3 regions of the Paenibacillus sp. D51F genome follow, and region 2 is predicted to be linked to each of the others. Evidence: riboswitches for the same ligand, from Rfam matches in the RefSeq annotation. Region 2 holds a riboswitch; each other region holds the start of a gene.
The links. A riboswitch is a leader RNA that binds a small molecule or an ion and turns the genes downstream of it on or off. The one in region 2 is predicted to bind thiamine pyrophosphate.

Region 1 (9,668 bases), on a different contig from region 2:
TTCCTTTCCGTGCCGCGAGGGAGGGCCCAAGGTCAACAGCGCCAGGATCACCGGGCTCAAGACGAAGATGAAGCCTGCGAGGAGCGGAGACGGCTGGCTGCTTCAGGCGAATGTGGAGGCGGACGCAACCTTGTTCGAGTATACATGCGGTGGAAATCTTCATGACCCGGCTGCGGTTGCCGGCATCGAGCGGATTCTTGGGCAGCAGGTCCGATCCGACATCGAGGACGGACTCAAAGCTTCCCAGAGACTGAAGGCGGATGTGGCCGGCATCGGAGAAGCGGTGCGGCGGAAGTACCCGCGTACATGGAAAGGAATCGCTTCGGAGTGGAACAGCAGGCTCTACCCCGAGATGAAAGCCGAAATCGGGGTCGATGTCGGACTGATCAAGACAGGCCGGAGCAACCGTTCCTACGAGCAGGCGAGCGAGGACAGCCGGGAGAGGAAGTGAGGGCATGAAAGCCAAGGAAGCAAGCGTAAGCGCGGGGCAGATCGCCGTCTTCCTCGTGCTGTTCACCATCGGCAGCACGCCGATGTACGAGCTCGGATCCGAGGCGGGACAGGATTCCTGGATTGCGATCAGCATCGCTGCCGCCGCGGGCTTCTGCCTGCTGCTCGTCTACCGCGCGCTCTACAACCGGGCCCCCGACACGAATCTGGTCGGGCTGTACAAGCTGCATTTCGGCAAGCTGCTCGGCGGCTTGCTCGGCGCGGCGCTGGCTGTCGTCTTCGCCCTGGAATCGATGCGCAACGTGCGCGACTTCGGGGAGCTGATCTCCGCCACCTTGCTGCCGCAGACGCCGATGTGGTGCACGATGCTGGTCTTGACGGGAATCGTCTATTACACCGCCAAGCAGGGGGTCGAGGCTTTCTTCCGGGTCAACCAAGTGCTGATTCCGGTGCTGGCCGTAAGCTACATTTCCCTTTTGGGGTTGTTTTTGGCGGCAGGCCTGCTCGACTTCAACCGTCTGCGGCCCGTGCTGGAGAACGGCTTCGGACCTGTCCTGCATGCGGCGTTTCCCGATATCCTGTCGTTTCCGTTCGGACAGGTCATCGTGCTGATGATGTTCTGGAACTACGCGAGGCGGTCTCCGTCCACGGGCGCCGCGTCCTATGGCGCCTATGCCGGCGTCTCGCTGTTCCTGATCGCGGTCAACATGGTGCTGATCATGGTGCTCGGTCCGGAGCTGTACCGGCTCGCCGAGCTTCCGACGCTGGAGGCGGTGGAGCAGATCCGGCTGTTCAACTTTCTCGAGAGGCTCGATATTCTCGTGACGCTGCTGCTGTACATCGGGCTGTACGTCAAGGCGACCGGACTGTTTTTCGGTTCGGTCATCGCTTTGCAGACAGCCTGGGGAGTTCCCTATCGGGCCGGCGCCCTCGTCATGGCTCCGCTCATATTCACGGCGAGCCTCCTGGAGCCTGCCTTGTCGCAGCATTTATGGGCCGGCATGACCGTCTATCTGAAATTCAGTCCCTATTACCAGATCGCGCTTCCGCTGCTCATGCTTGTCATGGGGATCGGCTGGGTCAAAAAGAAAGCGCAGCGGCAAGCGGGGCAAGGCGGCGAAAAGGCGGGAGCAGGCGGGCAGGCCAAGGGCCGCGGGGCCGGCGGTCAGAGCGGCGGCGGCAGCCAAAGCGGTGCCGGAAAGGCAGCCGGCGGCGCCGAGACGGGCCGAGGCGGACAGCCGGGGGACGGACAGGCAGGCGCCGATGGGAGCGCCGAAAAGGCTGGAAACCAGGACGGATAGGCAGGCGCCGATCAAGGCTCGCAAGCCGGCGGCAGCCAAAAAGGACAGCGGGAGGAGAGTCAAGGCTCTGGCAGCGGAGACGGCGAACAAAACAAAGCTGGCGAAGCCCGGCCGACTCTGGCGCCAAGCGGCGGCCGTCTTCAGGCTCGGAAAGTCCGGAAGCCGGCTCTACATGATGCCGCGCCCGCAAATTTCGACACGGAAGGTTGCAATAAAAGGCTCCTCTGCTATAATGGCTCTATTGACAACCGAATGAGCCTGGGGAGCTGGCGTACGCCGGCTGAGAGGGGAGAAGCATCCCGACCCGTTAAACCTGATCTGGATAATGCCAGCGTAGGAACCGCATGTCAGCCGAGCCTTTTGCCGCCCTCGGGCGCAACGGGATTCACGTGACGAAGACGTCTTCCTTGGGAGGCGTCTTTTTTTATTGTCCCTCTCATGCTGGCGCTGGCGCTCCGGACAAGGCCCGGCCGGGCTCACGGCTGCGAGAGAAAGAAGGGGAAGCAACATGGGCATTTCAAGCAAGATGGGCAAAAAAGCGGGGCTGGCCGCGCTTGTTCTGGCGACGCTGCTGACAGGCTGCGGCAACGGGAACGGAGCCGGCAGCGGGAATGACGGGAGCAGCGGCACGGCGACGCCGGCGCCTTCCGGCAGCGCGGGAGTCGGCGCCACGGCCGCACCGGTCAAGAAAGTGAAGGTCGTCCTCGACTGGACGCCGAACACGAATCATACCGGCCTGTATGTCGCTCGGGACAAAGGCTTTTTCCTGAACCACGGCCTCGACGTCGAGATCGTGCAGCCGCCGGAGGGGACGGCCGCCGATACGCTGGTCGCCAAGGGAGAGGCTGAGTTCGGCGTCGGCTACCAGGAGAACATCACGCTCGCCCGCAGCGAGGGCTTGCCGCTCGTGTCGCTGGCTGCCGTCATCCAGCACAACACTTCCGGCTTTGCTTCGCCTGAGGCCAAAGGCATCAAGGACCCGAAAGCATTCGAGGGCAAAACCTACGGCGGCTGGGGAGCCCCGGTCGAGCAGGAGATCATCTCCTCGCTCATGCAGGAGCAGGGCGCCGATGTCGGCAAGGTCAAGATCGTCAACATGGGCAACGCGGACTTCTTCACCGCCGTGAAGCGGAATATCGACTTCGCCTGGATCTATTACGCCTGGACAGGGGTAGAGGCGGAGCTGCGCGGGGAGAAGCTGAACATGGTGTACTTGACCGACTACAGCAAAAAGCTGGATTACTACACGCCGGTGCTGGAAACGAGCGAGAAGCTGATCCAGGACAGCCCCGATGTGGTGAAGGCGTTCATGGCCGGAGCTTCCGAGGGTTACGCCTACGCGATCTCCGAGCCCGACGCCGCCGCGGACATCCTGATCAAGGCCGTTCCGGACCTCAATCCGGAGCTGGTGCGCGCCAGCCAGAAATGGCTGAGCCCCAAATATCAGGATGACGCTCCGCGCTGGGGCGAGCAGAAGGCGGAAGTCTGGACGAACTATGCCGAATGGATGCATGAGCACAAGCTGCTCGATACCTTGCCGGATCTGTCCAAGGCGTTCACGAACGATTACTTGCCGGCATCCTGATGCCGGCTGACGGGGAGAGGGAACCGGATATGGCCAATGCACTTGTGAGCATTCAGATTTTGCCGACGACGCCCGGCGGGGAAAGCGTGCTTCCGTACGTGGACCGGGCGATCGAGATCATCAAGGAGGCCGGCGTGCCGTACCGTGTCGCGCCGCTCGAGACGACGATGGAGGGAGAACTGTCGCACTTGCTCGCCGTCGTCGCGGAGATGAGCGAGGAGATGGCGGCGATGGGCTGCCCGTCCGTCATCTCTCAGGTGAAGATTTACTACAACCCGGAGAACGGCGCTTCGATGGACCGGCTGCTGGAGAAATACCCGGATGGACAGTAGAACGATCCGATGGGAGGCTCTGCTGCCTCCGGTCGTCGTCATGGCCGCCTTCCTGCTGATGTGGGAGGCGGCCGTGCGTCTGTCCGGGACGGAGGCGTGGCTGCTGCCCGCCCCGAGCGATATCGCCCGCGATGCCTGGGCGGCGCGCCAGAGACTGGCACAGCACACAGGCGCGACCTTGAGCCTGACGCTGCTCGGCTTCGCCGGCGGCTCGGCCGCCGGCCTGCTGCTGGGAGCTGTCCTGCATTTGCTGCCGCTCGTGCGATCGGGCTTCTATCCGCTGCTCGTCCTGTCGCAGAACATTCCCGTCATCGCGATCGGGCCTCTGCTCGTCATCTGGTTCGGCTTCGGGCTGCTGCCCAAGCTGCTGCTCGTCATGCTCGTCTGCTTTTTCCCCGTCTGCGTCGCGATGCTCGGCGGCCTGCAGGGAGCGGATCCGGGCCTGGAGCGGTACATGCGGATGATCGGAGCGGGGCGCTGGCGCCGCTTCCTCAGCCTGGAGCTGCCGGGCTCTCTGCCGCAGCTGTTCTCCGGCCTCAAGATCGCAGCTTCGTACAGCGTCACGAGCGCGGTCGTGGCGGAATGGATCGGGTCCGACCGGGGGCTCGGCTACTTCATGCTGCTGTCCTCCAAGGGCTTCAAGACTTCGCTCGTATTCGCCGGAGTCGCGCTTGTCGTGCTGCTCAGCCTGCTGCTGTTCACAGCCGTCGCAGGGGCGGAGAAGCTGGCGCTGTCCTGGCGTCCGCGCAAGGAGGGGGGACGATGAACGTGCTTGAAATCCGGAATCTGCGCAAGTCGTTCGCCGGCCGCGGCGGCGGCGTCATTGAAGTGCTTGGCGGACTGTCCCTGACTGTGGGCGAAGGCGAGTTCGTCTCGCTCATCGGCCCTTCCGGCAGCGGCAAAACGACGCTGCTCAGCCTAATCGGGGGGCTCGAGCGGTCGGACTCGGGCGAGATCATGCTCGCCGGGAAGCCGGCTTCGGAGGGAGCCGGCCGCGCCGCGTACATGCCGCAGCAGGCTGCGCTTCTGCCCTGGAGGACGGTCCAGGGCAACATCGAGCTGGCGCTGCGCATCGCGGGCAGAGAACGGGCCGAGGCGAAGCGTCTTGCCGGAGAAGGACTGCGCAGGCTCGGTCTGGAACGCTATGCCCGCTCGTATCCGCATGTGCTGTCCGGCGGCATGCAGCAGCGCGTCTCGTTTTTGCGCGCCCTGCTGTCCCCGCAGCCGCTCATGCTGCTCGACGAGCCTTTCGGAGCGCTTGACGCGCTGACGCGGCAGCGGATGCAGCGCTGGCTGCTGTCGCTGTGGGAGGAGGAGCGCCGCTCGGTGCTGTTCGTCACGCATTCCATCGAGGAGGCGCTGCTGCTGTCCGACCGCGTGCTCGTCCTGTCGGCATCGCCGGCCGTCGTCGTTCAGGAGCTCCAGGTGCCGTTTGCGCGGCCGCGCAGCGGACAGCTGGGAAGCGATCCGCGGTTCGGCGAGCTGAAGGAGTCTCTCTATGAATCGCTCGGAAGCCTGGAAGAGGGGGATATGCCGTTATGAACCCGATGGGAATCGCCGCCGGAGCTGGAAAGCCGGCATCCCCGCCGGCTGGAGCTGCCTTGGAACGCCCCGGAGCTGGGGCTTCTCCGCAGACGCCGCAGAGCCGGAGCGATGCCTCGGACTGCTGGAATGAAGCTGCGTCGATGAGCGAGGCCCAGCTTCCGCTCATCGACGCCCACATTCATTTGGAGCAGTATGCTGCGGATGAGCTGCAGAGCATGCTGGAGCAGTCGTTCAGCGGCGGCTTGACGGCTGCGGTCGCCGTATCCATGGATCTGGATTCAGCCAAGCGGACGCGGGAGCTCGCCCGGGCGCATCCGGGCCGGATCATGCCGGCTTACGGCTGGCATCCGGAGCAGGAGCTTCCGGACGAGGCAGAGATGCAGGCGCTGCTGGCCTGGATCCGGGAGCGCCATGAAGCCGGGGAGGCGTTGGCGATCGGCGAGGTCGGCCTCCCTTACTACATGCGGACGGAGGCGGAAGCGGCGGGACGGAAATTCGACGAAGCGGGGTACTTGCGCATCCTGCGGGAATTCGTCTCCCTTGCCGCCGATACCAGACGAGCGATCATCCTGCATGCCGTCTACGAGGACGCCGCCAAGGCGCTGGAGCTGCTGAGGGAATACGGCGTTACCCGCGCGCATTTCCACTGGTACAAGGGAGACGAGGCCGTGACGCGAATGCTCGCGGATGCCGGATTCTACATTTCGCTCACTCCGGATGTGCTCTACGAGGAGGAAATCCGTCTGCTGGCCGTCTCGTACCCGCTGGAGCGCCTCATGACGGAGACGGACGGTCCGTGGCCGTTCGAAGGGCCGTTCGCCGGGCAGGCGACCCATCCGCTCATGATGAGGGAGTCGGTCAGGGAAATCGCCCGTCTCAGAGGGATGGACGAGAGAGAGGCTGCCTCTGCGCTGGCCGCGAACGCGCGCCGGCTTTATTATACCTGAACACGAAGCGGCGCCCGGATCATCTCCGGGCGCCGCTTCGATTATTTTGCCAATTGCCGGAGGCCTTCCATAAACGTATCCACCAGCATGCGAAACGTGACGTCGAGGTCAAGCGGCATGCCGAAGCCGCCGATCCTCTCCAGCGAGGCGAAGCCATGCAGCAGGCTGCGGATGCCGCGAACCGCATGGATGGCGGCATCGCCCTGCAGCCCGAAGCCGGACATCGCCTCGAGCGTAAGCCGCACGACGGTTCCGCCGGCCTGCTGAAGCTGCTCGTCTTCCGGCTCGGGAGCCCTCTGGACCGCTTCGTACAGTCCCGGATGATTCCGCGCGAACTCCAGATAAGCGGCGCAGAACGAACGCATGGCCTCGTCGCCTTGCTTGCCGTCGAGCGCCAGCACGAGGCGGCCGTTCAGCCGCTCCAGCGCGTTCAGGGCGAGCAGCCGCCGGAGCTCGGGCAGGCCGGCCACATGATTGTAGAGAGATGGAGAGCGGACGTTCAGCTTGTGGGCCAGCGACGCCAGCGTCACGGCCTCGAAGCCTTGGGCGTCGGCAAGCTCGGCTGCAGCTCCCAGCAGCGCTGCTTGGTCAAGACCGATTCGCGGCGACATGGCTTTTGACTCCTTGGCGGAATTCGGCTTGCCGGATGGCCTGTTGCAGAGCGGCTCCGGGCTGCCGCATCATGCGTCCGTGGCCGGCTGCGAGGAGCGTCGGCTTCAGCGCGGCAAGCTTGCGGGCAGACTCCAGCGCGACATCCGCGTTCCAGGTAGCCATGGCGGGAAACGGGAACAGAATCCGCATCTGGCCGCTGACGGCGAAGCCGCCGCGGACTTGGAACGCATCCCCGACAAGCAGCGCCCCGTTGCGGCCATCGAGGAACGCCATCGAGCCGGGAGTGTGTCCGGGAGCGGCGATGGCGGTCAGCGAGCCGATCACGTCGCCGTCCCGCAGCAGCGCGTCTGGGCGGGTTTTCAGGTTTTTCGGAATATCGCCGCGGATCGGAGTGGACGGTTCCCCTTCGTCGAGGGACAGATCTCCGTCCAGCAGCCTTGCGTCGCGGGCCGACAGATGGACGGTAGCATGAGGCAGCGCCGCCTTGAGGGCGTCCAGCGCTCCGACATGGTCGCCGTGTGCATGCGTCAGCACGATGCGGGCGATCGGCTTGCCGATCGATGCGGCCGCCTCCAGGATGCCCTTCGAGCTGTACGGAAGCGCGGCGTCGATCAGCGTCAGCCCGTCTTCTTCTTCGACGAAATAAGCATTGACCGGGAACAGGCGGGGGAGAAAGGCCAGCTGGTGAACCGTTTGATTCCGAACCGTTTTCATACAGAATCCGCTCCTTCACTAAAACTAATCTAATTAGCTTTAATATAAACTAATGCAATTAGTTTTTGCAAGCCCTTTTTTCGCAAGCTCTGTACTGGACTGCTTTCCTTCCTTGCCGAGGGCGGACGGAAGCGGCAAACGGTCCGTCCCTGTCGGCGGATGCCGCCGGCAAAAAAACAGCGGCAGAACCGCATGGGCGTCGAGCCCGGTTCTGCCGCTGTCTGTCCTGTCAGGATACCCGAAGCCGGCTCGGAAAAGAAGCCCGGCCATCACGCCGACGCCGGGACCGTGTCGGCCTTGCTGCCGGTCCGGGATTTCTTCCATCCCGATCCCAGCAGCGCCAGAAGGCATCCGCCGGCGATGCATGCCAGCACGGAGGCGCTGCCGCCGGCCGAGTCCAGGCCGCCGAAGTACATCACTTCCCGCAAGCCGTAAGCGGCGAACCGCAGCGGAGTCCAGGAGTAGATCCAGAAATGGGATGTCTCCGTCAGGAATTCCGGGGCCATGTTGAGCAGCGGCATGGAGAAGAACATGAGCAGGACGAGGATCGCCATCGCGGGGTATCCGATCCAGTTGAGCAGCGCGGACTGCAGCATATAGAAGGCGGCGGCGGCAAGCCAGAGGAACAGCCAGGTGTCCAGCGAGTGCGCGAGCTCCATGCCATACCAGGAGGAGGCGGTCCACACGAGGAATCCCGACGCGATGCCTGCAATCACGATGCCGATGACCGGCTGCCAAGCGATTGCCGCCGGCCTCGCCGCTCCGTCCTGGACGGCTTTGCCGCCGGCCAGGAAGAGCATCATGGCGCTGACCAGGCTGCCCATCCACATGATCTGGGTAAGCAGGCCGGGCGCGCTGCCGGAAGCGTTGTTGGCGCCGACCGGATGAACGGTTTCTTCCTGCACCTGAATCGGGGCCAGAAGCGCCTGAGCGGCGGCGACCGGAAGCTGCTGCGAGTTCTGGGCGATTCCGGCGAGCATCGATCTGGACAGCTCTGCTCCCGCCATGCTCATGACCTGCCCCAGTCCTTGCCGGACGACAGTGGAGGCTTGCGCATTCAAGCCTTCGCTGACGAGAATCCGCACGGTCGGCTGCTGCGGCGCGGCGCCGGATATCGAGGCGATGCCGGAGCTGAGATCGGCGGGGAGGATGAGCGCTCCATAGTATTCTCTGGCGTCCAAAGCCTGGCGGGCGGCTTGCTCCGAATCGAGGACGGTCCATTTGATCGGCAGCTTGTCATTGGAGAGCAGCTGCTCCTTCAGCTTCTCGCCGACCGCAAGCGAGCCTCCGCCGGGAAGATCCGCCGGCTGGTCGAGGATCACCAGAGCAGCAGGCACCTCCTTCGGCTTCGTGCCGAGCACGGACCCCATCATTGCGGCTCCGAACACGGCGAGAACGGCCAGAACGACGATCATTCCGATCCATACCATTTTTTGCTTGAAGATGGCCATAATTCCCTATCCACTCCTTCTCTATGTGTAAATGAACACTTTGTTGAATACAAAGCACGTTGTTAATTATAATGAGGGGAGCAAAAAGCACAATCATCACATTTCAACGGAATGTCGAGTATTCGTCATGATCGGCGGAAGTGTTCAGCAACAACTTGATCCGGGAGGAATAGACATGCATTCAAACACAGGAAAGCCGGATCGGAGACGAGCCCGCACGAAACAGCTGCTTTATGAAGCCCTTATGAGCCTCGTCCGGGAAAAGGGAGCGGAGAACGTGACCGTGACCGATATCGCCGGACGCGCCGACGTCAACCGGGGAACGTTCTATTTGCATTACCGGGACGTGCCGGACATGCTCCAGCAGCTGAAGGACGAGGTGTTCATCCGGATCCGGACCGAGGTGGAGAAGCTGGATAAGGCGGAAGCGTGGGCGTATGCCGATCGGGATGAGGCTTATCCCCAGAGCGTTGCCATCTTCGACACGCTGGCGGCGCATGCCGACTTTCTCCGCGCGATGTTCGGGACGCAAGGCGACATGTCCTATGCCCTGCGGTTCCGCCAGCTGTTCACGGAGCATATCTACGAAAAGGCCAAAGACATGCCGGAGCGCAAATCGACCATGCCGCCGGATTATTTCGTCGCGTATGTGACGTCGGCGAACTTCGGCCTCCTTATGCATTGGATCGGGTCGGGAATGAACCTGACCTCCGAAGAGATGGCGAGAATCA
Region 2 (9,668 bases):
CAAGCCCGGCCGCTCTGGCCAGGCGCGCGATCCTCACCGCCTCGTCCGCATTGCCTGCGCCCGACGTATTGGGAAGGTAGATCAGCTTTTCTTCGGGCAGATGCTGCAGGATCGAATCGTCCTCAGGCTGCTCCAGATTGACGCGGCGGACGGCGAACGTAATGACCTCCGCACCGCTTGCCCGCAGCGCCTGCTGCATGACGGCCGGGCTCGGGAAGCGGCCCGTTCCGAGGAAAAATCGCGAGGAAAGCCAAGTCTCGCCTACTTTCCAGGCATCTCGGCCCAGCTCCCGCCCCGGCTGAAGCTTCGCATGGCCAGCGGTTTGGACAGCGGCTGGATAATCGGTTTGAGCTTCGGTTCGATACTCGGTTCGATATTCGGTACGGGACTCTGTCTGAGCCTCTGTTCGAGTATCTGTCCGAGACTCTGTCCGAGACCCTGTCCGAGACCCTGCTCGAGCCCCCATTTGATCTTCCATCATTCAGCCTCCCCCTACAAAGTGGACCAGCTCGATCTTCATTCCATCCGCCAGCCGATGGCGGCTCCAATCCCCGCGCGCCAGGATGATTCCGTCCGCTTCGGCGACAATCCTCTGGCCGGATAGGCTGTGCGACTCGACCAGCTCCTGAAGCGTTGATGAATGCGTAAGGATTTCCTTGCCGTTCAATGTGAGCCGAAGCGGATTGCCCGGTCGGGAAGCAGCTCCATATGAGTCGGTCAGACCGGCTGCAGCCATGCTTGCGGCTGCGATCAGGCTCCGCAGCTCGTGGCAGACAGCTGCGGGATCGGAGCTGCCGACAACCGCGGAGACGGCGCACAGCCTCCTGGCCCCTGCGGCGAGCACCTCGCCTGCGTTGCCGGGATGGATGCCGCCGATGGCTGTCCATGGGATGCGCACATGACGGGCCGCCTGGCGGACGTAATCCAGCGTGACCGCCGCCCGGCCCGGCTTGGTCGCCGTCGGGTACACCGGCCCGACTCCGATATAGTCGGCGCCGGCTGCCTCGGCCTTCATGGCCTGCTCCAGGCTATGGGTGCTGACGCCGACGATCCGTTCCGCACCGAGCAGCTCCCTCGCATCGGCGATGGACATATCGTCCTGCCCGAGATGGACGCCGTCGGCCTCGGCTTCAAGCGCGAGCACCGGATGGTCGTTCACGATGAACGGCACTCCGTACTCCCTCGTCAGCCTGCGCAGCATCCCCGCTTTTTCTCCCAGCTCCCGCAGCGAAGCTTTTTTGTCCCGCAGCTGCAGGATATCCGCTCCTCCCTCAAGCGTCTCCCGCATGACATCCTCCAGCCTTCTTCCGGGATGGCAGCCCTCGCCCGTAATGACGTACAGGCTGAACTCAAGCTTCTTCATCCTTGGCCTCTCTCTCCGGCGCTTCCGCACCCAAATAATGAAGACACCATTCCCAAGCCGTGTCAGCGTCCGCTGCGCCTTGCGCAAGCACTCTGCCGTCCGGGAACACGACGAGCTTCCCGTTGTCCGGGAGCACTGCCCGCAGCAGATAAGGATTGAGCGTCAGCCGGCAGCCCAGCCTCTCCAGCCTCTTCTCGTACCTTCCGGGTTCGGCAGGCTCCAGCTGCAGCTGGAATGTATCGCGGCCGCACAGAACGGCCGTATTTTGGCGGCGGAGGTTGCCGGCAGCTTCCGAGGCTGCTTTTTCCGGCCATCCTTCCGGAAGGATGGCCCTTCCGCTTGCAGGAGAGCGCCTGGATATCTTCGACCGGACGTTTGCAATCGAGGGATTTGTTTCCTTCGCCAGGACGTCCATGCTGGAATCCAGCTCCGCTCGCGTGCCGGTTCCCCCCGAAGCCTTCGCGCTGCCGCAATGCCGACAGCTAGCCGAAGGATCGGGAAGCTTCGTTTCACGCATGCTGTACGGCCACAAGGAGACGCTTGCGAGCGTGCGGCGCATCTCATCCCGGCCGCCTGCCAGCCATTTGAGCGCTTCAGCCGCCTGCAGCGCGGCGACCATCTCCACAGCCGGCGAGATCATGCCCGCCGTTTCGCATGTATGGCCGCTTTCCTGCTCTTCCTCGCCGCCGATCAGGCAGCGCAGGCAGCAGGTCGCGCCGGGAATGAGCGGAGCGCTCATCCCGGCCGCCCCGGCGACGCCGCCGTACAGGAAAGGAATGCCTACACGGAAGCAGTAATCGCTCAGCACGAGCCTGGCCGCGGCATTGTCCGTACCGTCGAGCACCAGATCGGAGCCGACCGCGATCTTCTCCAGCACGCCGGGAGCCGTGAAGTCGGCGGCAAACGCCTTGACTTCCACCATGCCGTTGATCACTCTCAGCTTCCGCGCAGCGGCCTCCGCCTTGGGAAGCGCCAGCCGCGCATCCTCTTCGTCGAACAGCATCTGCCGCTGCAGATTGCTGAATTCCACGTAGTCGCGGTCGGCGAGCCGCAGCTCGCCTACCCCGGCACGAGCCATATGCTGCGCCAGCGAAGCTCCGAGCGAGCCGGTACCGGCGACAAGCACGACGGCCTGGCCGATCCGCCGCTGCCCTATCCAACCGATGGGAGCGAAGCGAATTTGCCGGGAATATCGTTCCTGAATGGCGTCTTGCGCCTCGAATCGGCTTGTTGCCGCCGGATCAAGCATAGATGCTGCCGCCTCCGGCCTTGAACGCCTCCGCCTGCTCCTTCATGCCCGCCTCGATCGCCTCCGCCGTGTCCAGCCCTTCCCTCTCCGCGTAATCCCGAATGTCCTGCGTGATCCTCATGCTGCAGAACTTCGGCCCGCACATGGAGCAGAAATGCGCGCTCTTGGCGCCTTCCGCGGGGAGCGTCTCGTCGTGGTAGCTCATCGCCCGCTCGGGATCCAGCGACAGATGGAACTGATCGCGCCAGCGGAATTCGAATCTGGCCTTGGACAGAGCGTCGTCGCGCTTTCGGGCCTGCGGATGGCCCTTGGCGAGATCGGCGGCGTGCGCGGCGATCTTGTACGTGATGACGCCTTCCTTCACGTCCTCCCGGTTCGGCAGTCCCAGATGCTCCTTGGGTGTCACATAACAGAGCATCGCCGTGCCGAACCAGCCGATCATAGCCGCGCCGATCGCGCTCGTAATATGGTCATAGCCCGGCGCGATGTCCGTCGTGAGCGGACCGAGCGTGTAAAAGGGAGCCTCGTCGCAGACGGCGAGCTGGCGGTCCATATTTTCCTTGATCAGATGCATCGGAACATGGCCGGGACCTTCGATCATGACCTGCACGTCATGCTTCCAGGCGATTTTCGTCAGCTCGCCGAGCGTGTCCAGCTCCGCGAACTGCGCCTCGTCGTTGGCGTCCGCGATCGACCCCGGCCTCAGCCCGTCGCCGAGCGAGAAGGTCACGTCGTAGGCTTTCATGATTTCGCATATATCCTCGAAATGCGTATACAGGAAGTTCTCCCTATGATGGGCGAGGCACCAGGCCGCCATGATGGACCCTCCCCGGCTGACGATGCCCGTAACGCGCTTCGCTGTCAGCGGCACATATCGGAGCAGCACGCCGGCATGGATGGTGAAATAATCGACCCCCTGCTCGGCCTGCTCGATCAGCGTATCGCGGAACACCTCCCAGCTGAGGTCCTCCGCTTTGCCGTTCACCTTTTCCAGCGCCTGATAGATCGGCACGGTCCCGACCGGAACCGGAGAGTTGCGGATGATCCATTCTCTCGTCGTATGGATGTTCTTGCCGGTGGACAGATCCATGATCGTATCGGCTCCCCAGCGGGTCGCCCACGTCATCTTCTCCACCTCCTCCTCGATCGAGGAGGTCACGGCGGAGTTGCCGATGTTGGCGTTGATCTTCACGTGGAAATGCCGCCCGATGATCATCGGCTCGCTCTCGGGATGGTTGACGTTGGCCGGAATGACCGCTCTTCCCGCCGCGACTTCGGAGCGTACGAATTCCGCTTCCATCCCCTCCCTCAGGGCGATGAACTCCATCTCGGGGGTTACGATGCCCTGCCTTGCGTAATGCAGCTGGGTGATGTTGCCCCCTGCGAGAGCTCTCAGCGGCAGCCTGCCGGATGGCGGGAAAATATCCGCTCCCCTCTCGGCGGCTTTGCCGGCGTCGGAGAATCCGTTGTCCTCGGGCTGGACGATCCGGCCCTGATAGGCCTCCGTGTCTGCCCTCTCTGCGATCCAGCCTCTTCGCATGGGCGGCAAGCCTCTCGAGACATCCGCCTCGTAATCGGTGTCCGTGTAAGGACCGCTTGCGTCATAGATTCTCAGAGGCGCATTGGGAATGGACTCTCCGCCCACCTCGCTGTCCGAGAGCGAGATTTCCCTCATCGGAACCCGGATATCCTCCCGGCTTCCCTGCATGTAGACTTTGCGGCTGCCCGGCAGCGGCTCGGTATGTATGGCCATGGAAAATCAAAAGCCCCCTTAACGGATCTTGATATCCGCCAGGGGGCTGCACGCTTGGAAATGCCGGTCATGCCTTTAGTTCCCGATGGTCTGCGCCAAAAAACGCAGGCTGTCCGGGACACTCTACTGGCCGCTTCCGCCTTCATCGGCAGATTGCGGCAAGCAGATTGGGTGCGCCTATTCCTCCGCCGCCTCCCGCCGGAGGACGGCAAAAAGCCGCCTCCGGTCTGGAAGCGGCGAAAAGAGGCACAAGCCAAATAAAAGGCATGTTCGACCACTTTCCTACGCTGGCATGACCCAGATCAGGTTCGAAGGGACCAAAGCTTGCGCTTTATCTCAGCCCGTGCGGGCGCCCCTAGTGGATATCTTGGTATGACTATAAGCCGGGGTGGTGGAAGTTGTCAACCTCGTCGATTCTGAGAACAAGAAGGTAGGATCCCGATTTATCTCGATAACTCAAATATTTCATTAATAGTAAAGCCTCGAGTTGAAATTCTCCTCCAGATTCCGATAGACCGAGCCATGCATCTGCTCTAATTCTCGAACTAATTGTTCATGCTCCGACTTCGAGAATGTTAGCAGCGGATACGAACCTTTCAAATGCTGCAAAAAGTCAATTCGGTACGGGGTTGGCGGATGCGTAAAATCAAGTCTTGAACCTTCAGCCCTTACGACATGGCGGATGCGTTCAAGCTCGCGTACAGGAATTTGTTCCGCATAAGCTTTCCACTCCGTGATGAAGTCTTCGGCCTGCCGAGAGAAAATAAAACGATGCAAGCAGCTCTCGAACGGACTGTCGTAATGCAATTTTTCCAGCAGCCCAATCATGGCTTGCTCGCCGCTGACTTTCACGCCAAGATAGTCGGCATAATATTCGCTGCGCTGCTTGTTGAGATGCAGCAATACGAGCACCAGACGTGCAATCGTCCATGGTATGAACGACAATGCTTTCATCAGAATATCCGATAAAAGATATAAAATGGCCATATAGCCTTCTTGAGTCGCTCCCCGAGCCGGAGTGAAAAAGTAGTACCATTGCTCCGCAGCGATATAGGCACTCCAAACATACCGATTGCGCGTGACATCATGATTGGCTCCATGAGCCGTTTCATGCGCAATTAGTGCTATTTTTTCTTGAGGGCTGCAGATAGCGAATAACGGGAGACCCAGCGTAATGACTTTACGACCTCTCCAGCCGAGCTGTGTAAAGGATGCATTGAATTCTTCATTGATCTGCACGCCATATACGCGCGAAGTGCCTAATGAATCCGAGACTGCATCAACGACTCTATATAGAGTCGGATAGTCTTCGCGGGAGATCAGGCCTTTCTTATCGACGCTACCCAAGCGAGGAACGGTAATGATCTGTATGGCTACCATCAACATGCCTATTGCCGTAGGAAACCAATGATTGGAATGGTATGCAACGATAAGCCAAACTCCGCTTATGAACATGGAGAGCGAGACCAGATGAATTATTGTCGCAACCAAATATAACAGCAGATTCGCTTTAAGCTTGTCCCGCCAGTCTCCGTTGCTGATCGAGTATTTGACCTCTTCAAGCATCTGTTCGCCTTGCCTCACGCCCAGCTTGTGGTATAACCGTGAAAATCGATCTCTCATATCAGGCGTGCGCGGTTCTATATTCCAGCCGCATTCGCACCACGACTGGAATTGCTGATCGCAGGGCACATTTTTACCACATCGCGGACACGATATCGTAGCTTGTCTGTCCAAGCCATTTAAAGACAACGAATTCATTCTGTTCCTGCTTTCTCCGGTCATCCTTATTTGAATTCCCAATAATAACCATTATATCAACTTTCTTTCCAATCTGGTAGATTAATTAATCAGCAAAAAACAGCCTTGGCCAACTAACGTTCAAGGCTGTGAATCTATTCCTCCAGCAACCCTCCCCACCGGGCAGCCGTCGCCTCCCAGGTGAACTCGGCCATGACCCGCTCGCGCCCCCGGCGTCCCATCTCCTCGCGAAGCCCCGGATCAAGCAGCAGCTGAAGAAGCCGGGCCTTCAGCTCCGTCTCTAGCCGGTCCGGCTCCACGAGAAATCCGGTGCAGCCGTCGACGATGATTTCCTTCATCCCGCCTGCTTTCGTCGCCACGACCGGCAGGCCGCAGGACATCGCCTCGACGTTCACCAGTCCGAACGATTCCCTCGCTCCCGATGGCACGACAGCGGCATCCGCCGCCAGGAACCAGTTCGGCACTTCCGGATAAGGGACATAAGGAATGAACCGGATGTGGCGAGGATACCTCTTGCCGAGCGCCTTCAGCGCACGGCTGTACCGGGTCGTCCGATGCGAGCCGTAGTAAGGGCTTCCGACGACAGCGAGCAGCACATTCGGGTGGAGAGCGATGATATCCGGCATGACGCGCAGCAGATGATGGACGCCCTTGAGCGGAATAATTCTCCCCACGAATAGAAGCACGTCCCTGTCCTGCCAGCCCCTCTCATGCCTTAGCGCTTCCCTGCGCGCGGCTCCCTCCGGCTCCCAGCGGGAAGGAAAACGCTCCGTGTCCACGCCGAGATGAACGACTCTCAGCTTGTGCGCGGCCTCGGGAACCTGGCCTGCCACCGTATCCCGCAGGAATTCGCTGTTGACGATAATTTTTTCCGCAGCCGCAAAGCTCCTCTTCAGCCTATCCCTGCTGATGACTTTCGGTGCAATGAAGGAGGAGGAATGCAGGTTGATCCATATTCTCGCATCGGGATGGCTCCGCTTCATCTTGAGCGCATAGCCGGGACGATTCGCCACTTCGATGAGATCCGGACGGAAGTTATGGATGGCCCCGCTTACACTGCGAAGATAAGCGGATTTGTCGCCTGCGGGAAACCGTTCGCAGCGGACCCCGTCGATCTGTCCGACAGCACCGAGCCCAGCCCCCGAGCGGCCGTATATCCGGGCTTCAGCTTGCTCCGCCACTAGAGGCGCCATCTTCTCGATGACGCGTTCCACGGAGCTGCTGCCGGCTGAAGGAATGGGGAAGGAACCCGGAGTGACGAAAGCGACCTTCAGCTTCTGCAACTTGCTTCTCCCCTTCCTGCATGAAAGCTTGCTGCTCCAGCATATTCTCCGAATGGCGAACCCGAAAGGGTCACGCGTCCTGCAATGGCAGAAGCCGTGCCGTTTTAGGCTTCATCACGAAATCTCTACAATGCCTAGACCGAACGCTTTCCTGCTGTACCGGATGACTGATATCGTTTTCAAGGGATGGTTGGGCAGTTCTCAATGCGGTGAATATATACCCGCGAGTATAATATTGTCATCCTAATCCAGATTCAGATTATAGTTTATCAAACTGAGCCAAGGAGGAAAGTCCATGAGCGCATCCCCTGCATCCTTGCCCCGAAGAGGCAGAGCATTGAAGGCTCTCGACCCGCTCGCCTTCATCCTTGTTATCGTCATGAATTCTCTGGCCGTCCTGCTCCCTCTGGGAGGGAAAACGACCAAAGAGCTGTCCGACCACTATCCGCTTCTGCTCACGCCGCCGGGATATGTCTTCACCATCTGGAGCCTGATCTACCTGCTCTTGGCCGGGTTCATCGTTTATCAATGGACTCCGCAGGGCAGCTCGCGCAGCAGCGTGCGGTCCATCGGCTTCTGGTTCGTCCTGAACGGGCTGGCCAACTCGGCCTGGATCGTCGCCTGGCATTACGAGCATGTCGGGCTCAGCGTCCTCATCATGCTGATTCTGCTCGCGTCCTTGATCGTCCTCTATGCCAAAACACAGCGCCCTTCTTCGAGTGCGACGGCAGGCGAGCAGCTGCTGGTCCAGCTTCCGTTCAGCATCTACATGGGGTGGATCAGCGTCGCGACGATCGTCAACGTCTCTACCTGGCTGTACAGCCTGGATTGGAACGGCTTCGGCTGGGGAGATGCGGCTTGGGCTCGGATCGGACTTGGGGCAGCCGCCTCGCTCGGCTTGGCCGTCGGCTGGATTTTCCGGGATCCCTATTATGAGCTTGTGCTCGTATGGGCCTTCATCGGCATCGCCGGGAAGGACGTCCAGCCTGCCGCGGTCTCGTCGGCGGCCTGGGCTCTTGCCGCTCTCCTCGCGGCGTGGGCCGTCCTTCAAGCCGTCCGCCGATATCGCTTCCATTCGTTGAAATAACTCCCTCATACGCCCGATTTCATTGCTTTGTCCATGCGGATGTGGCACACTAGTCGGGACGGCCTATGCCGGCATAGGTCCGCAAGAGCAGCGGACTGAGACCGCCGCATGGCTGACAGCGAAAGGACGTGAAGAGCGGAGGCATGTGGACCTGGTTATTCCGCCATATGACGGAGCTCGGATCCCGCAAATGGATTTCCCGCCTGACGGGAAGCTTTGCGAAATCCAGAGCCAGCCGGGGATTTATCCCCCGTTTTGCCCGCACGTACGGCATCCGTACCGAAGAAGCGGAGCGAGCAATCCAAGACTATGCGACATTGAATGAGTTTTTCACCCGCAGGCTGAAGCCCGGCATGCGCCCTGTGGACGATACCGCCGACATGGCGGTAAGCCCGGTCGACGCGCTCGTGACGGGAGCCGGTCCGATCCAGGACGGCACGATGCTGGGCATCAAGGGGCAGGACTATACGGTCGAGGAGCTGCTCAACGGCTCGCCCCGCATCCAGAATTATCGCAACGGCTATTATGCGGTTCTTTATTTGAGCCCGACCGATTATCACCGCATCCATGTGCCGGCCGACGGCGTCATCGTGGAGCGGGAGCATCTGCCTGGACGCGTGTATCCGGTGAACGAATTCGGCCTCACGAGGATGCGCCGCGTGCTGAGCCGCAACGAGCGGCTCGTGACGTACATGACCCACAATGGCGGCGAGATCGCCATCGTCAAGGTCGGCGCGCTCAACGTCAGCAGCATCCGGTACACCGAGCCTCAGACCGCCGATGTCCGGCGCGGCGACGAGCTGGCCTACTTCGAGTTCGGCTCCACCGTCGTCCTGCTGTTCGAGGACGGCACGTTCGAGCCCCGTACAGACCTGGCCGTCGGCCTCAAGGTCAAGATGGGCGAACAGCTCGGCAAGCTGGTTTCAACCTGAACGAACGGCACCAAGCCGCCCCGAGACGGAATTTATCCGTGGGGGCGGCTTTTTTAGCCGGAGAAATGACGAACCGATCTCGAAGCAGACGGCTCTTGTCTGGAGTCATACGGCCTGATCGCCAAAAAGCCCTGATCCGGAAAACCGGCTCAGGGCTTGCTCTGCTTTGACTCTATTCGGCCTTGAGCTTCACGACCATGCTCTTTAAATCGCCATGCAGCTGGGGAAGCGGAATGCCGT
Region 3 (9,668 bases), on a different contig from region 2:
GCTTCGCGCCATCGACTTCCGCCGCCTCGTAATAGCTGGAGGATATCCCCTGCAGGCCGGCCAGGTACAGAACCATCGTGCCGCCGACTCCTCCCCATAAGCCCATCAGCAGGAAGGACGGCTTGACCCAGTCCGGGTCGCCCAGCCAGTTCGGGCCCTGCACGCCGAAGATTCGCCAGATGAATTCGTTGATGATGCCGTAATCGTAGTTGAGCAGCCACTGCCAGAGCAGGGAGACCGCGATGATCGGCGAGATGACGGGGATATAATAGATCGTCCGGAAGAGGCTTACGCCCTTGAGCGGACGGTTCATCATGAGCGCCAGCGCCATGGCGACGACCATGCCCAGCGGAATTCCGAGCAGCAGATAAAACGTGTTGTACATGGATTTGTAGAATTTCTCGTCCTGGGCCAACTTCCCGAAGTTGTCCAGGCCGGTGAACTTGGCTGGAGACATCATATCCCAGGACATGAAGCTGAGGCCCAGCGAAGTTAGAAGGGGGGCCAGCCCGAAGATGAGGAAGCCGAGAACCGGCGGCGCTACAAACAGCAGGGACCATAGCATTTCTTTTCGCCGATAGCCTGTCATAAACGTTCCTCCCCGGCACGAAGCCGGAAGGGGAGGCGGCAAAAGCGCGAGGCCGCTGAAAAAGTTGTCGCTGCGTGCGCGGATCAATCTTCCGGCCGTTCCTCCAGAACGATTCCGCGCCCTTCGCTTGTTTTTTCAGCGGCCTCCATCAGCGCCGCTCTCCTTCCCAGCCAAGCCTGTTACTTGTTGTCTTCGTCGTAGATTTTCTGCAGCTTCGGCTGCTCTTCCTTGACGAACTCCGCAGCCGTCTTCTTGCCGGTCCACACCTGGCTGGCATCCTGCCAGAACGTATCGATCCACTTCACGCTCTTGGAGTTCACCTCGATCGGAGGACGTCCATAGTCTTCAATGATATCGAGAAATACTTGGCGGCTCTGCGGCGCTTTGTCCATCTGCAGGAACTCGCCCTTGGCCATGTCGATGAGGTTCGGCACCGCTTGGCCGAGCTCATAGTTCTGCTTCTGCGACTCCCGGTCGAGGCTCAGATAGGAAGCCAGCGCGAACGCATCCTCCGGATGCTCCGTCGATTTGGACACGGCGAATCCGAGAGAGCCGAGCCAGGTCGCGGTTTTGCCCGTATTCGGGCTTGCCGGCCAGGCGGCGATATCCCATTTGAACGGAACGTTCCAGAAGCCGGGCTGATCCCAAGGCCCCATCGGGAACATCGCCACTTTGCCCGCGACGAACCGCGCATAGCCGTTCTGGGCTTTCTCGTCATCCGGGGATGGGCTGACCTTGTGCACGAGGCTGAGATCCGCCACGAACTGCATCGCCTGGGCGAATTCCGGCGTATCGATCGTCACCTTGCCGGTGTTGTAATCGATCCAATCCCCGCCGTTGGCCCATACGGCGGACTCAGTCGAATAAGCGGCGATTCCGAACGTATCGATTTTCCCGCGGGCGTTTGCCGTCGTCAGCTTTTTGGCGTCGGCGACCATGTCGTCCCACGTATACTCTCCCGCCTTCGCGCTTGGATAAGGCAGGCCGGCCTTGTCGAACAAATCCTTGTTGTAGGCGAGAGCCCAAGGCCCGACATCCTTCGGCAGGCCGTACAGGCTGCCTTGGCCGACCGTCTTGCCGTCGTAGCGGTAACGGTCCAGCCCCTGTTTCCACACATTGCTCGGATCGACCGTTTTGTTGTTTTCAAGGTAGGGATCCATGTTCAGCAGCAGGCCGCTGCTGGCGAGCTTGTTGAAATGCGCGCCGCCCGCATAGAACACATCCGGCGTTTTCTTGGCGGCGATCAGGGTGTCGAGCTTCTGGTAATACTCGCCCGATGGAACGACGGTGTACTTCACTTTCTTATCCGGGTGTTCTTTCATGTAAGAATCGATCAGCTTCTGGAATACGGCTTTTTCGCTGTCCCCGCCCCACCCCATGAACTCGATCTCGGACTTGGAGTCCGTCTTTGGGCTTGCCGCTCCCGATGTCGGCGATGGAGACGACGCTTCTCCGCTCGAAGCCGGCGCGTCTCCCCCGTTGCCGGAGCAGGCCGACAATCCCAATCCCGATACCAGCACAAGCGCAAGCGATACGGCGGACCATTTGCTTTTCAGAACCATGGATACGCTCCCCCTGACAATATTGGCTTGAAACAAATAAGGCCAAACACCGGAGCCGCGGTTCCGTAAGGATCGGGCGCCGATTGCAACGGGCCGGATCATCCACTCCGAATATTTGTTTTGTTACAACTTATTTGTTTATATCCAGAATATAACGGTTCCAATCCAAATATGTCAACGCTTTCTTTCCATTTTTTTGTTTCTAAACAGAAAGGATAGCTTCTCTGTCTCTATCTTTGGCGCGCAAACGGAAAAGGCCCGCTGTCCTTTCCCGGACGGCGGGCCTTGCGGAAGACCATCTCAATCGTGCTGCAGCCTCATGACGATCCCTTGCGGATAGTCGCCGAAGCCCTTGCCGAACAGATTCATTCCTCCCTGATGCTTCGCGTCGGGCCTCAGGCCGATGCGGAAGCTGATGTACGGCTTGTCCTGCAGGTCCAGGTCGTCCAGCGTAACGGATGAGCAGCGCTCGTTGTCGATCGTGCTGCGCCCTTCATCGACGCCCCATGTCTTGAGCAGGCCGTGCTGCGTGCTGTTGTCGTTCCACCATGCCGGATTCAGCTTGCCCCTGTGGTCGCCGAAATCGCCCGGCGAAATCCAGGAGCCGATCTCCTTGCCGTTGATCCAGGCCGTGATTTCCGAAGGCCAGTCGTTGTTGTAATTCGGCGCCTCCGAGCACAGCTCCAGGGAGAATTCCAGGGATGTGACCTTGGCTCCCTGCGGCAGCTTTTTGGGAAAGCGGTATTCGACCCAGCCCTTGCGCAGCCAAATGATTTCCGCCGAGCGGCTGTCCGGGTGATAGAAGTTGTCGGGATCGTCCTCGGCGAACAGCATGCCGGCGCTGTTCGCCATTCCGCAGGTAGGCTGGATATCGAACTGGATGAAGTGGCCGATCGGCATCTCCACCTCGACGAGCTTGCTCGTGTTGTGGTAGAACGCGATCGGATTCAGAATCATGCGCACATCGTCGAAGTTCCGGCTGCACACCTTCATGGCCCCCCGACTGGCCGGCTGCAGCTCGGTGAGGATCAGCTCCGCCTCCTCCAGCACCTTCACGTTCGTAGCCGCCGTCGATACGGGAATATCCAGAGCTTCGGCAATCTCGATGATATTCACGTTCGGCTTGGACAGCAGCAGCCGGATGATGCCGATCCGGGTATGCGTGCTGAGCGCATGCGCCACCTTGACCAGACGGTCCGGGTCTTCAATAGACAGCTCAAGCATGTTCCAAACTCCCTTCCTGACATTCTTCCAATAATATAAGGCTTAATCGGCCCATATGTCCAGTTTTATTGGAATAAACATTTATTATTGTTTTAATACATATATTTTGAAATTATCTCTTCCGCTTCATATCCGCATTTGCTATACTCCGTTCTGCAAGCGCTGTCAAATCAACCGGAAGAAAGGAGGAGAAGTGAAGCCTCGTCCCTATGATTCCATCCTTGTATCGCCGCATTCTCTGATCCGCCATCGAAAAGGAGATGAAATGCCACATGAAGAAATGGAAGTCGTTCCTTGCCGCCGCCGCTGTCCTGCTCCTGCTCCCCTCCGCCGCTCATGCCTACAGCAATCCTTACACCCTCTCCTCCTCCTGGAAGTGGGCCAACGGGGATTTTTACGGCGAGGGCGATCCTTACATCCTGAAATTCAACGGTGTCTATTACCTCTATGTCAGCACGGTCGATGACCAGATCGGCGTGAAGGTATGGTCCTCCACCGATCTCGTTTCCTGGACTTACCGCGGGCTGTGCGCTTCGGATCCCGTAACCAAGGCCGCCTATGCGCCCGAGGTCGTCTATTGGAACGGAATGTTCTATATGTACACCTCTCCGGGAGGAGGCGGGCATTACGTCCTGTCGAGCGGCAGTCCCGTCGGTCCGTTCACGCCGCAGACCGGCAATCTCGGCATGGGCATCGACGGCAGCGTCTTCATCGACGACGACGGGAAATGGTATTTTTATTCCACCGGCGCGGACCGGATCGATTCCCGTCCGATGACCTCGCCGACCGCTTTCGGAGCGGCGGGTTCGACCGGCCTGTCGATGGCGGGATGGACGGAAGGCTCCACGACGTTCAAGCGCAACGGCAAGTATTTCATGACCTATACAGGCAACCATGTATGGAGCACCGCCTATCGGGTCAACTATGCGTCCGGAGCTTCTCCTCTCTCCGGCTTCGCGCCCGCCCAGAGCCAGAACCCGATCCTGATCGCAACGGAAGGCTCCAACGCAGGCCTCGGACACAACTCCATCGTCAAAGGTCCGGATCTGGATTCGGACTACATCGTCTACCACAGCCACGCTTCCCAAGGCAACGCCGTCTATCCGGGCCGCAAAATGAATCTGGACCGCATCGTCTGGAACGGAGACCGGATGTCCGTCCTCGGTCCGACGACGGCGAGCCAGCCGAACCCGGCCGCGCCGTCGTTCGAGGACCGTTTCGCGCGCGCCGCGATCGGCTCCGGCTGGACCAATGTCGGCGGCGGAACCTGGGGCATCTACAACCAGGAGCTGATGTGGCAGGATACGATCGGGACGACGGCCTGGTACCGGCAAGTGACGGCGGCCTCGACAGCTTCCGATTACACCGCGGAGTTCCATGCCAAGCAGATGAAGATGGGCACAAGCTCTTCGCCGCTGTATGGAGCCGTATTTTCCTATACGGATGAGAACAACTACGGAACGGCCCTCCTGAACCGCAAGCTGAATCGTCTCGAAACCCATTTCGTCGTCGGCGGCGCCAGTCAGGGCTGGGAGTATTCCCCTCTCCCCGCAGGCTATGACTACACCAAGTGGCATCAGATCCGGGTGGAGAAGAACGGCGCCTCCTTCGCCGTCTACGTCGACGGCATGAAGAAGCAGTCCCGCAGCGTAAGCGGCCTTGGCGGCGGGAAAATCGGCTATGCCACCCAGGACGCCCATGCCGACTTCGGTTATGCGGCGTTCAGCAACGATGTCGGCGGCAGCAGCGCCTGGAATGCGTACAAGCCGCTTCCAGGTACGATCGAAGCCGTCCACTACCGCAAAGGCGGGGAAGGGACCGGCTACCATGATCTGACGCCTGCCAATATCGGCGGCTCCTATCGCAGCGATGCGGTCGATATCCGCTCGTCTGCGGCGGAGGGCAAGGAGGTCGTCGGCTGGAACCAGACGGGGGAATGGCTCATCTACCGGGTCAATGTCGCCGAGAGCGGCATGTATGACATGAGCGCGCGGCTCGCCACGACCTTTCCGAACGTCAGCTTCCGCGTGTGGGACGGAGCGGCGGATTTGACCGGAGTCGTGCAGTCGGCCGGAAGCGGCGGCTGGGAGAACTGGGTGAACGTCTCCAAGAAAGGCCTCTATCTGACCGCCGGCTATCATGAGCTCCGCTTCGAGACGGTCCAGGGCGAGTTCGACTTCAGCAGCCTGTCGTTCGAGAGGGGACAGGCGCCCTCGCCGCTGGCCGACGACTTCAACGACGGCAACGACAACGGCTGGACGCGGTATGAAGGCGATTGGTCCGTCGCTTCCGGCGAGCTGAGCGCGGCTGCCGGCGGTCCCGCCAAGACGGTCATCGGCTCCGGCCTATGGTCCGATTATACGGTGGAGGCGGATGTGAAGCTGGTCGGGACGACCGGGGACGCCGGCGTGCTGGTGCGGGTCAACAATCCGTCGAACGGCAAGGTGCTCGCGAACAATCCCGATTACGTCCAGGCCTACTATGCGTTCATCAAGCCTGACGGGGTCTATCTCGGCAAAATGAATTACGGCTATCAAACGCTGGCATCGGCGCCGGCCGCGCTCGCCGCCGGCGCCTGGCACCGGATGAAGGTCGTCGCCGAGGGGAGCACCATCCGCGTCTACGTCGACGATATGAATGCCCCCAAGCTGAGTTATGCGGACAACAGCGCCCTTCCGTTCCTGCACGGCAAGGCCGGCCTCCGCTCCATGAACAACGCCACCCGATTCGACAACTTCTCCGTCTACGCAAGCCCTAGCTGAACAAGCAAGCCTCGGCTGAACAAGCAAGCCTCAGCTAAACAAGCAAGCCTCGGCTAAACAAGCAAGCCTCGGCTAAACAAGCAAGCCTCGGCTAAACAAGCAAGCCCTGCCGGACCGCGCTCAAGCGCAGTCCGGCAGGGCTTTTTGGGTTCCCTTGACATGCTCGCCGACAAGACAGCGGCGCTGCCAAGCGAGGGGAGCTATCGGCCGATATTCGGCACATCCTGCGGATGCGGCTCCGTGACAAGCTTCACCGCGTCTGCGTTGCCCTGCACCTGCTCCGGATTTTTGCAGCCGGGAATGACGGAAGTCACGGCAGGATGGCGAAGGCACCAGGCCAACGCCCAGGCTGCCATATTGACGCCCTCCGGCACTTCCTCCTCCGCGATCCGGCGCACCTCCTCCAGCCGCTGCCGCACCTGCTCCGCATCCTGGCGATGGCGCACGTCCGTCTCGCCGAATTCCGTGCCGGGCTTGTACTTGCCGCTCAGGAAGCCGCTCGCCAGCGGCACCCGCGCCAGCACGCCGAGATCCTGCTCCAGGCAGGAAGGGAATACCCGCTCCTCCGGCTTGCGGTCGAGCCGGTTGTACACGACCTGGATCGCCTGCGAGCCGACCTTCGATGAGGCGGCCGTCTGATGCAGGTTGTCGTTGCTGCCGATCGACGTGCCCAGATGCCGGATCTTGCCGGCCTGCACCTGCTTGTCCAGCGCCGTCCACAGCTCGTCGCTGTCGAAGGCTGCATCCGGGCCGGAATGGAATTGATACAGATCCACATAGTCGGTCTGCAGAGCCTTAAGCGATGCGTCGAGCTGCCTCACGACATCGTCTCCGGAGAATACGTCCGTACGCTTGAACCGCTCGTGGAAATGATGGCCGAACTTCGTCGCGATGATCCAGTCCTCGCGCCTCCGCCTGCCGATGTAGTTTCCGATGAAAGCTTCCGACAGATGATCTCCGTAACATTCGGCCGTGTCGATCAGGTTGATGCCGAGCTCGGCGCCCTTGTCCAAAATCGCGTCGACCTCGGCCTGCGCAAAATCCATGCCCCATTCCCCGCCGAACTGCCAGGTGCCGATGCCGACGACCGACACGTTCAGCTCTGTTTTGCCTAAACGGCGATACTTCATGTCCATCCCTCCTTATCCACAGATTACCTCCTGGACGGATGCCCAAGCAACTTTCCGCGTTTAGCCTTTCAAATCCTCGGCCCCGCTGACCGGCGGCCATAATACCTCTTGCCGCTTCCAGATTTTCACGTTATAGTAAGGATAATTTCCATAGCATGCATGGGGGCTCGATGAAGTCGGGCTGAGACTGCGGCCTTATGCCGCTGACCATTGATCTGATCTGGGTAATGCCAGCGTAGAGAGAATGCACCGCGCCGCCGGGCTTCATGCCCATCCTGCGCGGATATGCCTTTATTCCCTCTGTCCGCCGGCTTCCGGCGGGCTTTTCTCATGCCCCCCGGAGGAGGTTGGGCCGGGTCAGCAGCCATCTGTGGGGAACATTCCATTTTTCCTTGAGAGGGAGTCTGATTCTTATGTCCACCGCCATGCCCAATGCCGACCGTCCAAAAGGACTGACGCTCGCCGACATTCTCGTCACGCTTGTAGTAGCCGTCGTTTTCGGCATCATCTACCGCATCTGGAATCCGATGTACGACATTCTCAAGCCGCTCGGCCTGCATGCGGAGCAGCTCAGCTACGGCATGTGGTTCATGGCCGGCACCTTCGCCTTCCTCCTGATCCGCAAGCCCGGGGCGGCGCTGCTCGCCGAGACGGCCGCGGCCGCGCTGGAAGCGTTCATGGGCGGATCGTGGGGCGCCTCGACGATCGTCTACGGAGTGCTGCAGGGCCTCGGCGCCGAAATCATCTTCGCCGCCTTCCTGTACCGGAAGGCAGGTCCGATCGTGACGATCCTTGCGTCTCTGGGCTCCGCCGTCGTCTCCATTTTCATCGACGCCCACTACAGCTACATCGATAAAATGACCGCCTGGAACTACACCCTGTTCGTCTCCATGCGTCTGCTCGGCAGCGTCGTCATCGCCGGACTGTTCGCCTGGGCGCTGGCCAAGGCGCTGGAGCGCACCGGCGTGCTGAGCCTCATCCGCCCGGCATCGGCCAAGGATTACGAGGCGCTGGGGTAAGGCGATGAAAGCTGCAGACGTCATCCTGAAAGGCCGCATGCGCAGCAAGACTCCGACGAACGGCAGGGAGATCGGCGCGGCTTCGACGCCGCTTGCAGCTCCCGCATCCGCCATCGGGAGCGTCCGCTTGCCCTCTACGACGAATGCCTCCGGAATCGGCTCCGAACGGCAGCGCCATGCCGGCGAGGCTGCGCCTGCAGCGAAGCGGCCGCTGCCGCCCGTCCAAGATGCCGGGCCAGCGGCGCGCGTGGAGAACCTGCGGCTCCGATATCCCGGCGAAGACTCTCCGCTGCTCTTCAAAGGGCTGAGCCTGACCATCGAACGCGGCCAGAAGGTGCTGCTGCTCGGACCGAGCGGCTGCGGGAAGTCGACGCTGCTTCAGGTGCTCGGCGGCCTGGTGCCGTCGGCCATCCGCATCCCGATGAAGGCGGACTGCTGCCTTGTTCCCGTACGGCCCGGCTATGTGTTCCAGGATCCGGACTCCCAGTTCTGCATGCCGCATGCCGACGAAGAAATCGCCTTCGTGCTGGAGAACGCGGGCATTTCGCGCGAGGAAATGCCGGACCGCATCTCTCGCTGTCTTGATGATGTCGGCCTGTGTCTGGCAGACCCCCATTTTCCGGTAGCCGACATGTCCCAAGGAATGAAGCAGCGGCTTGCCATCGCGTCCATGATCGCCATGGAGCCCGATGCTCTGCTGCTCGACGAGCCTACCGCTCTCCTGGACGAGGAGGGCACACGGCAGGTATGGAGCTCGCTCCGCTCCGTCTGGGGCGGGCGGACCGTCATCATCGTCGAGCACAAGATCGCCGGCATCGCGGAAGATATGGACCGCGTCATCGTATTCGGACCCGACGGAAGCATCAAGGCCGACGGGTCTCCTCGCCTCGTGTTCCGGGAGCATCGGAAGCTGCTGCGGGAATACGGCATCTGGTACCCAGGCTTCTGGGAGGACTACGATCAGACTGCCGCAATCCGCCCATCAACGATGTCTCCGTCGTCTGCCGTCCGTTCCGCCGAAATGCTGCTCGAGCTGGACGGCCTGGAAGGATGGCGCGGCGGCCGGCCCAAGGTACGGACCGGCCTGCTCGCGGTGAACGCCGGCGACTGGATCGCCGTCACCGGCGTCAACGGAGCCGGCAAGAGCACGCTGCTGCTCGCCATCATGAAGCTGGTCAAGACCAAGGGAATCCTGCACATTCCCGGCGTTCCGGTCCAAAGCCTGAAAAAGCCCAGGGATATGGCCAGGCATGCCGCGCTGAGCTTCCAGAATCCCGAGTTCCAGTTCGTGACGGACTCCGTCCTCGACGAGCTCGCCTACTCCTTGCCGCGGTCGCTACGGGAACCCGAGCGAAGCAGCCGGGCAAGAACGCTAATGGAGA

Region 1: linked by a shared signal. The riboswitch ahead of ACLBWT_RS00915 (ABC transporter substrate-binding protein) and the one ahead of thiC (phosphomethylpyrimidine synthase ThiC) in region 2 are both predicted to bind thiamine pyrophosphate.
Region 3: linked by a shared signal. The riboswitch ahead of ACLBWT_RS12880 (ECF transporter S component) and the one ahead of thiC (phosphomethylpyrimidine synthase ThiC) in region 2 are both predicted to bind thiamine pyrophosphate.

The regions. Positions count from the first base shown of each region.
Region 1 covers NZ_JBKFAO010000001.1:184,258-193,925, reverse strand. Annotated here, with positions in the region: gene ACLBWT_RS00925 (Ger(x)C family spore germination protein) at 1-451, shown strand, start outside; gene ACLBWT_RS00920 (GerAB/ArcD/ProY family transporter) at 456-1,751, shown strand; TPP riboswitch at 2,001-2,109, shown strand; gene ACLBWT_RS00915 (ABC transporter substrate-binding protein) at 2,260-3,336, shown strand; gene ACLBWT_RS00910 (thiamine-binding protein) at 3,366-3,668, shown strand; gene ACLBWT_RS00905 (ABC transporter permease) at 3,658-4,434, shown strand; gene ACLBWT_RS00900 (ABC transporter ATP-binding protein) at 4,431-5,210, shown strand; gene ACLBWT_RS00895 (TatD family hydrolase) at 5,207-6,160, shown strand; gene ACLBWT_RS00890 (TetR-like C-terminal domain-containing protein) at 6,202-6,771, opposite strand; gene ACLBWT_RS00885 (MBL fold metallo-hydrolase) at 6,749-7,486, opposite strand; gene ACLBWT_RS00880 (YhgE/Pip domain-containing protein) at 7,756-8,937, opposite strand; gene ACLBWT_RS00875 (TetR/AcrR family transcriptional regulator) at 9,113-9,668, shown strand, end outside.
Region 2 covers NZ_JBKFAO010000002.1:591,305-600,972, forward strand. Annotated here, with positions in the region: gene ACLBWT_RS06335 (thiazole synthase) at 1-466, opposite strand, end outside; gene thiE (thiamine phosphate synthase) at 482-1,363, opposite strand; gene ACLBWT_RS06345 (ThiF family adenylyltransferase) at 1,350-2,612, opposite strand; gene thiC (phosphomethylpyrimidine synthase ThiC) at 2,605-4,365, opposite strand; TPP riboswitch at 4,628-4,732, opposite strand; gene ACLBWT_RS06355 (M48 family metallopeptidase) at 4,834-6,126, opposite strand; gene ACLBWT_RS06360 (glycosyltransferase family 4 protein) at 6,261-7,409, opposite strand; gene ACLBWT_RS06365 (tryptophan-rich sensory protein) at 7,705-8,496, shown strand; gene asd (archaetidylserine decarboxylase) at 8,640-9,428, shown strand; gene ACLBWT_RS06375 (alpha-galactosidase) at 9,601-9,668, opposite strand, start outside.
Region 3 covers NZ_JBKFAO010000006.1:106,434-116,101, reverse strand. Annotated here, with positions in the region: gene ACLBWT_RS12905 (carbohydrate ABC transporter permease) at 1-589, opposite strand, end outside; gene ACLBWT_RS12900 (ABC transporter substrate-binding protein) at 769-2,151, opposite strand; gene ACLBWT_RS12895 (ArsR/SmtB family transcription factor) at 2,452-3,375, opposite strand; gene ACLBWT_RS12890 (family 43 glycosylhydrolase) at 3,648-6,137, shown strand; gene ACLBWT_RS12885 (aldo/keto reductase) at 6,338-7,267, opposite strand; TPP riboswitch at 7,417-7,526, shown strand; gene ACLBWT_RS12880 (ECF transporter S component) at 7,681-8,286, shown strand; gene ACLBWT_RS12875 (ABC transporter ATP-binding protein) at 8,291-9,668, shown strand, end outside.